DNA from 4 places in the Pseudobutyrivibrio sp. UC1225 genome. Region 1 is predicted to be linked to each of the others. Evidence: predicted binding sites of a transcription regulator. Region 1 holds the regulator's gene; each other region holds the start of a gene.
The links. Region 1 encodes Rex, which represses fermentation and respiration genes when NADH is low (regulators of the CRP and FNR family bind a similar motif). Its sites were predicted from a motif close to ATTGTTAANTANTTAACAAT; they were not measured.

Region 1 (3,207 bases):
AAGACCTTCTTTCAATGGAAAAGCGCCTGACAGAAATGGAACAGCAAATGAGTCAGCTTTCTCATGAAGAGATGGAAGCATTTATGGAGGATTATCATAAGCTTCAGCATCAGTTTGATTTAAAGGGAGGATACACCTTCCGTTCTGAAGCTGTAGGTATTCTTAAAGGTTTAGGCTTTGAGGGTGACGATCTTTCGAAAAGTATGAATGAGCTCTCGGGCGGTCAGAAAACAAGAGTAAGTCTTGGTCGATTGCTGGCATCTTCACCAGATTTACTTCTTCTTGATGAGCCTATAAACCACCTGGATTTAAATTCTATAATGTGGTTGGAAGGATATCTGGCTTCCTATAAAGGTGCTGTTGTAATTGTTGCCCACGATAGATATTTCCTTGATAAAATCGCTGACCATGTAGTTGATTTATCTTACGGCAGAACCAGTGTATATACTGGTAATTACTCATCCTTTGTTGCTCAGAAAGAGCTTGCTCAGATTTCCTACGAAAATGCTTATGAAAAGCAGCAGAAGGAAATAGAACATCAGAAGGCAGTAATTGAAAAGCTTCAGTCATACAATAGAGAAAAATCTATCAAAAGAGCTGAAAGCCGTAAAAAGCTTCTTGATAAAATGGATGTAATGGATGCACCTGATAAGGATTTACCAAAAATGCGTCTTACTCTTGAGATTGAAAAAGAAAGCGGTAAGGATGTTCTTGATTTTTCCCATGTAACCAAATCTTATGACGATAAAAACATCTTTACAGATTTATCTTTTGACGTCCATAAGGGCGATAGAATCGCTATCTTAGGTGATAACGGTACAGGCAAAACTACAATTTTAAAATGTATAAATGGTCTTACTGATTTCGAATCCGGTGAGATTCGTTTTGGTGCAAATGTAACTGTAGGCTACTACGATCAGGAGCAGCAGGGACTTACTGAATCTAATACAATTTTCAGTGAGCTTCACGATGCTTATCCTTTCCTTACAGAAACAAAGGTTAGAAACACTTTAGCAGCCTTTATGTTTACTGAGGATGATGTTTTCAAGCGTATCAGTGATTTATCAGGTGGTGAACGAGGAAGAGTATCTCTTGCAAAGCTTATGCTTTCAAAATCAAACCTTCTGATTCTCGATGAGCCTACCAACCACTTGGATATGGATTCAAAACAGATGCTTGAAGAGGCGCTTAATGAATATGATGGTACTCTTTTATATGTAAGTCACGATAGATATTTTGTAAATAAAACCGCCAATACCATTTTGGAGCTTTCAAATGGTGGACTGACAAAATATCTTGGTAACTATGATGAATACATTGCCAAGAAAGAGCAGTTATATGGCAATTCATCTACATCAAGCGTGTCTCAGGGCTCTGGAACAAATCAGGAAGAAACAGCTGCAAAGCTGGACTTCAAGGAACAGAAGCGTATCGAAGCAGAGAAAAGAAAGCTTCAGAATCGTATTTCAAAGATTGAAGAAGAAATAGAACAGCTTGAAGCTGAGAAAGCCTCTATAGACGAGGAATTTATCAAGCCTGAGAATATGACCAATTCAGCTAAATTAAATGAATTGACTGCTAAACAGAACGAAATAAATGCTAAACTTGATAACCTATACCAACAGTGGGAGGAAATCAGTAGTATATAGCGTATAAATTGTTAATTTGTTGACAAACTTTTTTGCGAACCCTATAATAAAATTAATCTTTTATTAGGAGGCGTTTATTTTGGACAAACAGATTTCGCAGGCAGTAATCAGGAGACTTCCTAGATACTATAGATACTTAGGAGAGCTTCTAGATGATGGTGTTGAACGCATTTCTTCAAATGATTTAAGCAAGCGTATGCACGTTACGGCATCTCAAATAAGACAGGATCTTAACAATTTCGGCGGCTTTGGCCAGCAGGGCTATGGTTACAATGTAGCTTATCTTCATGACGAAATTGGAAATATCCTTGGTGTTAATGAGACTCATAACGTTATAGTTATTGGTGCTGGTAATCTTGGCCAGGCTATTGCAGGATATGTTAAATTTGAACGAGTTGGTTTCAAGATTATCGGTTTATTTGATACAAACCCTGATTTAAAAGGTAAAATGGTTAGGGATTTACCTATCCAGATGCTTGATGAATTACCAGAATTTATTAAGAATAATGATGTTGAAATTGCAGCCCTCACACTTCCAAAGGCAAATGCAAAATCAACAGCTTTAAAGCTGGTTTCACTTGGCGTTCACGCTATTTGGAACTTTGCTCATGTTGATTTGGATGATATTCCAGATGTTGTTATTGAAAATGTTCATCTTTCTGACAGCTTAATGCAGTTATCATATAATATTACCAAGCAAAATAAGTAGGTGATTTTATGGCAGAACATGATTTTCAAAGTGCAATTGCTAAAATCAAGGTTCCAATGCTTATTTTAGATCAAAAATGGCACAGGCTTTTTGCCTTAGGAGGCAAGCCTGATACCGTTAAAGATTTAGAAACAAAAGAAAATGAGCTCCTCAAAAGAGATGCTGAGCTCAAAAAGGAATTAAAGGATTTAAAAAAAGTAAAAGAAAGTCTTATGGCTTCCGTTATGGAAAATATGGAGGGCACCTCTGACTTGGTTTCAAAGAAACTTGACGATGATAAAAGACTTCTTGAAGAATGTAACGAGAGGATTGCTGCTGCCGAAGACGAACAGAAGGATTTACCTGCCCAAACTGATGAGGTAAACAGAGAGCTTATGATGGCAACCATGGATTTTTGTTATGATAAGCTTAGGACTAATTCTTCAGAGGCTGAAGAAATCACAAATTGGATAAAAGATATCCGTGTTCAGCTCAAAAAAAATGTTATTAGAAAGCATAATCGAGAGATAAATAATAAAGAAATATATTCATATATGCATGATGTATTTGGAATGGAAGTTTTAAATCTCTTTGATATGCAAAATGGCGACTTTTATATTGGTATAGCCGATGATAAAATCGATGATGCTGCACCCAAAAAATCGACAGATGCTGAAGTAGCTGATTTATCTAACGTTGATTTAGAAGATGTGGATTTGGAGGCTGTGTCAAAGGAAACAAAAGAATCTAATAACTCTGAAGATGCAACTTCAGATGAATCTGAATAATCTATGAATTTTAAAGACTAAGCTTCATAAAGTTTAGTCTTTTCTTTGTCATTATGGTAAAATATAAGATGTTAGAATTCAT
Region 2 (3,207 bases), on a different contig from region 1:
GGTGGTATGTACCTACGAAATTGATGGGTTAATTCATTAGTGGGTACGGAGGTAGGTGAAGTGTGCCCATGAAACTGTGAAAGTGGTAACGCAGTGGGTACAGTGAAGGGCGTGATATACCCACTGGACTGTGAAAAAAGCAATTCAGTGGGTAGAGTGACAGGTGTGGCATACCTACTAGACTGCGGAAGTGGCAAAGCAATGGGTACAGTGACAGGCATAGTGTACCTGCCAAACAGCAAAAGAAGCGAAACAATGGGTAAAAATGTAACTAAATTATGGAAAAGGAGTAAAGGAATTGGAAGAATACAGGAAGCACTTAGAAAAGGAACTTGAAAAGGTAAATGCTCTTATAAAGATTAACAATGGAAATATAGAAAAACTCAGGGGGACACCTGAAGGAGTAATAAGAATAGCAAAGAAAAGAAGAACCTTTCAGTACTATTTCAAAGGGCCAAAGGATACTGTGGAAAGATATCTGAAAGTATCGGAACGAGATCTTGCAATAAAGGTAGTGCAGCTTGATTATGAACAAAAAGCTAGCAGACTGCTTAAGAAAAAACAAAAAGCATTATTGTCGGCTATAAAATATATAGAATGTTCTGATGTAGCGGAAATATTTGAAAACTACAGTGAAGGAAGAAAACAGCTAGTTAGGCCCCTAATTTCATCTACAGAAGATTATATTGGAAAATGGTATCAGAAATACCCAGGAAACATGAATACATACCCTATTAATATTGGATATGAAACGGACCGAGGTGAACAGGTGCGTTCGAAATCAGAAAAGATTATCGCCGATATGTTGCACAAATATGGAATACCTTATTCATACGAAACAGAGTATAGAATTGGGAATAAAACAACGTATCCTGATTTTACGGTATTGAACGTGAAGAAAAGAAAGACATATATTTGGGAGCATTTGGGGCTGATAGATAATGAAGAATATGCGGTGAAAAATATGGGAAAATTGGCGTATTATGAGGAGGCTGGGATAGCAATTGGTCAGGATTTGATTATAACAATGGAGTCTGAAAGAATACCGCTTAATATAAAATTGGTAGAGAAAAAGATAAAAGAAATACTATTGTAATTGTGGAATATAATACATATTATTGTTAAATCGTAGATGACATCGAGGAATAAAAGTGTTAGAATATCATTAATTGATAATTTTTTAACGAGCGGAGGATAATATGGATTTTCAAGCTGAGTACAAGAAAAAACTTACTACAGCAGCAGAAGCTGTAAAGGTAGTAAAGAGCGGTGACTGGGTAGATTATGGTTGGTGCACAGGTACACCAGATGCTTTGGATAAGGCACTTGCAGCTCGCACAGATGAGCTTAGAGACATTAAGGTTCGTGGTGGAATCTTAATGAAGCTTCCAGCTATTTTTGAGCGTGAGGATGCTGGCGAGCATTTCACATGGAACTCATGGCACATGGGTGGTATTGAAAGAAAGCTTATTGCTAGAGGCTGCTCTTTCTATGCACCTATCAGATACTCTGAGCTTCCTAGATATTATAGAGAGCACATCGAGCCAAACGATGTTCTTATGATTCAGACAACTACAATGGACAATCATGGATATTTCAACTTCGGTCCTAACGCATCACACCTTATGGCTGCAGTTGAAAAGTCTAAGCACATCATCGTTGAGGTTAATGAGAACATGCCTCGTTGCTTAGGTGGCTTCGAAGAGGGCATTCACATTTCTAAGGTTGACGCTATCGTTGAGGGTGAGAACCCAGCTATTCTTGAGATGGGTGGCGGCGGAGCTCCTACAGATGTAGATAAGGCTGTTGCTAAGCTTATCGTTGAGGAGATTCCAAACGGCGCCTGCTTACAGCTTGGTATCGGTGGTATGCCAAACACTGTTGGTGCCATGATTGCTGAGTCAGATCTTAAGGATCTTGGTGTTCATACAGAGATGTACGTAGATGCATTTGTTGATATCGCTAAGGCTGGAAAGATTACTGGTGCAAAGAAGAACATTGATCGTTTCCGTCAGACATATGCTTTCGGTGCTGGTACAAAGAAGATGTACGATTACATGGATGAGAATCCAGAGCTTATGAGTGCACCTGTTGATTATACAAACGACATCCGTCAGATTTCTGCACTTGATAACTTCATTTCTATTAATAATGCAGTTGATGTAGATTTATTTGGACAGATTAATGCAGAGTCTGCTGGAACAAAGCACATTTCAGGAGCAGGCGGACAGCTTGATTTCGTACTTGGTGCTTACCTTTCAAATGGTGGAAAGAGCTTTGTATGTCTTTCATCTACCTTCACAACAAAGGATGGTACTGTAAAGAGCCGTATCCGTCCTACACTTGCAGAGGGTTCTATCGTTACAGATACTCGTGCTAACACTCATTATCTTGTTACAGAGTATGGTAAAGTTTGCCTTAAGGGACTTTCAGCTTGGGAGCGTGCAGAGAAGATTATCTCTATCGCTCATCCAGATTTCAGAGACGAGCTTATCGCAGAAGCAGAGAAGATGAATATCTGGAGACGCTCAAACAAATAATAATTGAATTTATAAAGGTCAGATGGGTCACAATAGACTCATCTGACTTTTTTTGTTTCTTAAAATACACATAAGTGTATTATGTTATTTCAAACATAATTAATTCATAATCAAGACACAAATATAACACAACTCCAAAGTAGAATCTCATTGTTTTGGTCTATGGTTTTTACAAGTGAGAGGGTTCTATGACAAAAGAAAGAATGTCGAAGATTAATAAGATAGAATTAATGAAGATATTATTAAAGGCTTTTATCAAGAGTGTTAAGCGTTCTCTAGAGCGCATCGATTTCCGCTCTTTGATGCCACATAAGAAAATAATAAAGCATGCCTTTGGCACACTGGTAATAATGTTGATTATTATTGCTATGGCTCTGCCAAATACTGTAGCAGCTGATGTTAACGATATGAATACAGCAGCTGTGCCTTCGCCTGCTGTTATGTCAGAAGAGGAGGCTCTTGAAGCTTCTATCAGAGAGTTGACAGTCTACGGAATGTATTTAAATGGTGGAAGTAGTAAGACAGAGGCCGGCACCACAGTTGAGACATTGAATGATAACGATAATAATGGCTACCCATTTGCCAAAAAAACAGAAGAAGGTGTAGCTTTATCCATCAAGCTTGCTGATGGAGTGGAAGGCGCTACATTTAAATGGCAGAGAAGTGA
Region 3 (3,207 bases), on a different contig from region 1:
TATGATGTAGCTTCAGTTGTAACATACGAAGGAAAATAAATAAAAATTTTAGGCTTCCCATTGTGGGGAGCCTTTTTTATAATATAAATATGGAATTAACGCAGATTGCTCATATAAACACAGGATTTACACAAAAGTTTGGTATACCTAGACAAAGTGGATTGGTTGGTGAAATAGGCCACATTATCTTCGAACCAGAATTTAGAAATCCCACTTTTATCGATGGAATCACGGATTACGACTATCTGTGGCTCATCTGGGGATTTTCCAAGAATAAGCCCTTAGAGGGAGGCACCGTTCGTCCACCTCGACTGGGAGGTCAGAAGCACATGGGGGTATTTGCCACCCGAGCGCCATTTAGGCCAAACAATATCGGTCTTTCATCTGTGGAGCTCATAGAGGTTCAGGAGAAAGAGGAGTTCGGCCCAGTCCTTGTGGTAAAGGGCGTGGATATGCTTGATGGCACACCAATTTACGATATAAAACCTTATATTCCTTATGCGGATGCTCATCCCAATGCCAGGGGAGGCTTTACAGATGAGCTTTCAAAGGGAGCACAGGTTAAGGTGGATTTTCCACAGGAGCTTTTACAGAAGCTTCCGGAGGAAATCAGAGAATCAGCAGTGGAGCTGTTAGGGCAGGATCCAAGAGCTGGCTATGACCGTGGAAAGCAGCGAGATTTTAGGCTTGCCTATCACGGATATGATATAGTATTTTTAGGTAAAGATGGGGAAATAACAGTTACTGATGTATTGAAAATTTGATTCAAATTAAGGAGGGGCTCATTATGTATGACTATATTGCCATTGAACGTACCTACGGTAGTGGTGGACACAAGATTGCTGAACAGCTTGCAAAGCGATTAAATTATCGCTTGTACGACCGCAGCGTAGTAGTTGAAACCTGTAAACGTATGGGGCTGGATTATGATGTGGTTTCAGGCATGGATGAGCAGAATCCTGTTAAGACATTCTTCAATGCTCCAGGAGATAATCCTTCCATGGAGGAGAAGATTTATGATACTCAGGTGTCTATTATTAAAGAGGCAGCTGAGCAGCCAGGCTGTATTTTTGTAGGCCGTGGCGCCAGCGAGATTCTTAAGGATAAAAAGATTCTTAAGGTATTCATTACAGCACGTGATTCATATCGCCGTGACCGTGCTAAGAATGTCGAGAAAATCGAGGAAAACAAAATCGATGAGACAATGAAGAAATTCGATAAGAAGCGTGAGAAATTCTTTACCACCCACGTAAATGGTGGAAAGTGGGGTTCTATCGAGTACTTCGATTTGATTATAGATTCCAGCGAGATTTCAGAGGATGGTGCAGTTGCAATGTTAGAGGCATTGGCAAAGGCTTAAGCTGACCACAATAACTCAAAAAATTAATTATATGGGCTGCTTCAGGCATAGTTCTGAGGCAGCTTTTTTATTGGGATTTTTGGGTCATAAAAGATTAGTTGTTCGACGACAACTTTTTGTTGATGGTTATTATTTTTAGACAACGTTAAAATAATAACAAAGTAAAAGGAGGATTCAACAATGAAATACCAGGGACTTTTTGAGCCTATCAAGATTGGTAAGCTCGAAATCAAGAACCGTTACGCAATGGCTCCTATGGGACCTCTTGGTCTTGGAGATTGCGAAGGTGGATGGAATGACAGAGGTATCGACTACTATACAAGACGTGCACAGGGTGGTATCGGTCTTATCATCACAGGTGTTACTTTCTCAGACACTGAGGTAGAGAAGCCTTCATTCCCAAACACACCAAACTCTACATACAATCCAGTACAGTTCGTTAGAACTAGCCGTGAGATGACAGAGCGCGTACACGCATACGGCTCAAAGATTTTCTTACAGATGTCAGGTGGATTTGGACGTGTTACTATTCCTACAAACTTAGGTGAGTTCCCACCAGTTTCAGCATCAGCTATTCCACACAGATGGCTTGATAAGACTTGCCGTCCACTTACAGTAGAAGAGATTCACGGAATCGTTGAGAGCTTTGGTAAGGGTGCTTACAATGCTAAGCGTGCAGGCTTCGATGGTGTTGAGATTCACGCTGTTCACGAGGGTTACCTTATCGATCAGTTCGCTATCTCATTCTTCAATCAGCGTACAGACGAGTACGGCGGAAGCTTAGAGAACAGACTTCGTTTTGCTAAGGAAATCCGTGAAGAAATCGCAAAGACTTGTGGTTGGGACTTCCCAGTTGCAATGAGATTTTCTCTTAAGAGCATGGTTAAGGACTTCCGTGAGGGAGCACTTCCAGGTGAAGAATTCGAAGAGAAGGGCCGTGATATCGAGGAAGGTATCGAGGCAGCTAAGCTTCTTGAGAAGTACGGCTATGATGCCCTTGATGTAGATGCAGGTACATACGATGCATGGTGGTGGAATCACCCACCAATGTATATGGAGAAGGCTCCATACAAGGAATTTGCAAGAATCACTAAGGAGCACGTTAACATCCCAGTTATCATGGCTGGTCGTGTTGATAATCCAGATACAGCGCTTGACTGCTTAAACAATGATATCTGCGACATGATTTCACTTGGCCGTCCAACACTTGCAGATCCAGATATCGTAAACAAGATTCGTAGAGACAATCTTAGCCAGATTCGTCCATGTATCAGCTGTCAGGAAGGCTGCATGGGTCGTATCCAGACTTATTCACTTATCAACTGTGCAGTTAATCCACAGGCTGGTAAGGAAAGACTTAATCAGTACAACCCAATCGTTAAGAAGAAGAAGGTTCTCGTTGTAGGTGGCGGTGTTGCAGGCTGTGAGGCAGCACGTGTACTTGCAGAGAGAGGACACGAGCCAGTTCTTTACGAGGCAACAGGTCGCCTCGGTGGTAACCTTATCCCTGGTGGCGCTCCAGCATTCAAGGAGGATGACATCGCTCTTGCTAAATGGTACGAGGATGAGATGGTTCGTCTTGGCGTAGAGGTTCACCTCAATACAAAGGCTACAGATAAGGAAATCCTTGATAAGCAGTTTGATGCAGTTATCCTTGCTACAGGTTCACGTCCAAAGATGTTCTCACTTGGCGATGATGAGAAGGTTTACTCAGCAGAGCAGGTACTTCTCGGCGAGAAGGAGACAGGCGACAATGTAGTAGTTGTTGGTGGCGGTCTTGTAGGTTGCGAGCTTGCACTTGATCTTGCTCAGAAGGGTAAGAAGGTTACAATCGTTGAGGCTCTTGA
Region 4 (3,207 bases), 400 kb from region 1:
AGAATGGCCCCACCTGCTTTCTAACCTCTTCGATAACAAGCTTTGTAAAACGAGCTCTGTTCTCTGCAGAACCGCCAAACTCATCTGTACGCTTATTAGTTGTAGGTGAAAGGAACTGGCTAAGAAGATATGAATGACCTGCATGAATCTCAACGCAGTCGAAGCCGGCTGTCTGAGCACGCTTTGCAGCCTCACCATACTTCTTAACGATCTCATAAATCTCTTCCTTCTCAAGTGGACGTGGAGTCTCTCCGCCAGCCTTTGAAGGAATATCAGATGCTGAAACTGGCTGCATACCTGTACGTGCAGAAACAGCTGATGCACCTGCATGGTTAATCTGGATACCTACGCAAGCACCGTGCTTGTGCATTCTCTCAGTAAAATACCATAAACGTGGAATGTAATTGTCGTGATCAATTCTTAGCTGAGTTGTACCATTTGAACCCTGTGGTGAAAATACGCTGGCATTTTCTACCATTAAAAGACCTGTGCCACCTTTAGCACGCTGCTCATAATAATCGATATGCACAAAAGTCATCTCGCCATTCTGATCACCATAGTTTGTTCCCATTGGTGTCATCATAACACGATTCTTAAGTGTCATACGACGAATTGTAAGTGGTTCAAAAATGTGTGGATACTTAGTTTTCATAATTTAGACGCTCCTATTAAATAAACAATTATTTACGTAGAGCTATTCAGAATTTAAAAAAAGCGGGCATGCTTCTTATAATAGAAGTATAATCCCGCTTTAACTAATAAATCCAATGCATTTTTTGCAAATTATTAATGCATTGAGTGTACTAATATAAAATCTATCATACGCTGAACCGCTGGCATTTGGTATCTTCCTTTTATGTATGCCATGTAAACAGTGTGTGAAACGTACTGTTCTGTTGAAAGCTTCCTTATAGTAACATCCCCTCTATGTATAGAAGTTACATCTGCAACCAAAGCTATTCCAAAGTCCGCCGCAACTAGGGAAGCAATGCCATTTTCATCAGGTGATTCGCAAATAAAATTAGGTTCAACATCATTATGAGTAAAGAAATCTCTGGTAAGTCGGCCTAAACCTGAGTTTCTTGTATAGCCTAACACAGGATACTTAGAAAAAGCGCTGGCATCAATCAGATCACACTCTTCCAGAGGATGTCCCTTTGGCATAATAACCACCAGCTCCTGTTGCATAACAGGAATAAACTTAATATTAGGCTCATCTTTAACAAAGGAACCAAATATAATATCGTAATTACCCGCCTTTAAGCCTTCTATATTTCTAGAGGTAATATCCTGATGGAAGGTAAAGGTGACAGCCTGATTCTTCTCTTCTAATAAGAAGGCTCTGCACATATTAGGAATAAAGGACCCAGCAAGAGGAGCCACATAGGCAAGATCAATGTGTCCTCCAGAACCTGATAGCTGATGCATCTTTCTATCACACTGATTTACTTCTCTAAGAATCTTATCAACATGCTCAAAAAAGATATCCCCAGTTTTTGTAAGCACAACATTTCTACCTGTCTTTTCAAACAGAACAACTCCAAGCTCGCTCTCTAATGAACCAATGGAACGACTCAAAGATGGCTCCGATATATGAAGCTTCTCTGCTGCCTGGTTGAAATGCTGTAGCTTAGCTGCCTCATAAAAATACGTGAGTTGATTTAATGTCATATTGGACTCCTTTTCATAGTTCATTCATAAAACTGCACAATTTGTTCACAATTAATTCGTTCTATATGTCTAATAATACCACAATCAGTACATTTATGCTATTAATTCTACGCAATATAAGTATTGGAAGTTTTCTATTAATACATTTACAATAATATACATAGAGACTGTTAAGAATTTAACAATTTAACTAGCGGGCACTGTTAAAATCAAAAATTCTTAATAAACACTTTTGGAGGAAATGAATAATGGCAGAAAGAATCACTGGCCACACCGAGCTCATCGGTCTTATGGCCTATCCAATCAGACACTCTAGCTCACCAGCTATGCACAACGAGGCTTTTGCTTACCTTGGTCTCGATTATGCATATCTCGCATTTGAGGTAGATAACAGCACACTTGAGGACGCAGTTAAGGGACTTAGAGCTCTTAAGCTTGTTGGCTCGAACGTATCAATGCCAAACAAGACTGTTGTTGGACAGTATCTTGACAAGCTCTCTCCTGCTGCTGAGCTTTGCGGTGCTGTAAACACTATTACAAACGAGAATGGTGTTCTTACAGGTCACATCACAGATGGTATTGGTTACATGCAGTCACTTAAGGATTACGATATCGATGTAATCGGAAAGAAAATGACTATCGTTGGTTGCGGTGGTGCTGGTACAGCAATCCAGATTCAGGCAGCTCTTGATGGCGTTAAGGAATTATCTATCTTCAACATCAAGGATGCATTCTGGGACAAGGCACAGGAGACAGTTGACAAGATCAACGACAGAACAGATTGTAAAGCAACTCTTTACGATCTTGCTGATAAGGATGCTCTTAGACGCGAAATCGCAGACAGCTACCTTCTTGCAAACGCAACAGGAATGGGTATGAAGCCTCTCGAGGGTCAGACATGGCTTCCAGATACTTCTTATCTCCGTCCAGACCTTATCGTTACCGATACTGTTTATGCTCCAGCTAAGACAAAGTTCTTAGAGATGGCTGAAGAAGTTGGATGTAAGAAGATGAACGGTCTTGGCATGATGCTCTTCCAGGGCGCTGCTGGTTTCAAGCTTTGGACAGGTCAGGATATGCCAATCGAACATATGAAGGAAGTACTTGGAATTAAGTACGAGTAATCAAATTGATTTCATATTAAATAATGAAAGGAAATCTCATGGGAACAAATTCAAAAGCAAAATATTATCCTGCAGCTTTAATTCTTTATTTGAACTACTTCATTCACGGAGTAGGCTGCTCAATTCTTGGACAGTCAGTTATCAAAGAGGCTCTCGCTACTAGCTGGGGCGTTGAGGTAATGTCAATCACAGCTATTTCAGCTGCACTTGGTCTCGGAAGACTTATCGCTCTTCCATTCGCTGGACCTCTTTCTGATAAGCTTGGTCGTCGTATCTCTGTAGTTATCGGTGGTTGCTCTTATGCAATCTACGTTATCGGTCTTGCACTTGCCTTCAATGCAGGTACAAACGGTGGTTACCAGATTGCTTATATCTGCGCTATCATCGGTGGTATTGCTAACTCTTTCCTTGA

Region 2: a site for Rex is predicted at 1,169-1,188, ahead of BMZ41_RS04990 (butyryl-CoA:acetate CoA-transferase). Genes of this name have one in related genera too.
Region 3: a site for Rex is predicted at 1,502-1,521, ahead of BMZ41_RS04040 (oxidoreductase). Genes of this name have one in related genera too.
Region 4: a site for Rex is predicted at 1,838-1,857, ahead of BMZ41_RS02840 (shikimate dehydrogenase). Genes of this name have one in related genera too.

What each region holds. Positions count from the first base shown of each region.
Region 1 covers NZ_FOVQ01000001.1:215,724-218,930, reverse strand. Annotated here, with positions in the region: gene abc-f (ribosomal protection-like ABC-F family protein) at 1-1,649, shown strand, start outside; gene BMZ41_RS01080 (redox-sensing transcriptional repressor Rex) at 1,726-2,358, shown strand; gene BMZ41_RS01075 (hypothetical protein) at 2,367-3,125, shown strand.
Region 2 covers NZ_FOVQ01000002.1:465,750-468,956, forward strand. Annotated here, with positions in the region: gene BMZ41_RS04980 (hypothetical protein) at 94-336, shown strand; gene BMZ41_RS04985 (PDDEXK family nuclease) at 299-1,096, shown strand; gene BMZ41_RS04990 (butyryl-CoA:acetate CoA-transferase) at 1,200-2,540, shown strand; gene BMZ41_RS04995 (hypothetical protein) at 2,729-3,207, shown strand, end outside.
Region 3 covers NZ_FOVQ01000002.1:252,629-255,835, forward strand. Annotated here, with positions in the region: gene BMZ41_RS04025 (adenine phosphoribosyltransferase) at 1-39, shown strand, start outside; gene tsaA (tRNA (N6-threonylcarbamoyladenosine(37)-N6)-methyltransferase TrmO) at 90-764, shown strand; gene BMZ41_RS04035 (cytidylate kinase-like family protein) at 788-1,360, shown strand; gene BMZ41_RS04040 (oxidoreductase) at 1,541-3,207, shown strand, end outside.
Region 4 covers NZ_FOVQ01000001.1:615,331-618,537, forward strand. Annotated here, with positions in the region: gene BMZ41_RS02830 (oxidoreductase) at 1-652, opposite strand, end outside; gene BMZ41_RS02835 (LysR family transcriptional regulator) at 787-1,671, opposite strand; gene BMZ41_RS02840 (shikimate dehydrogenase) at 1,920-2,795, shown strand; gene BMZ41_RS02845 (MFS transporter) at 2,834-3,207, shown strand, end outside.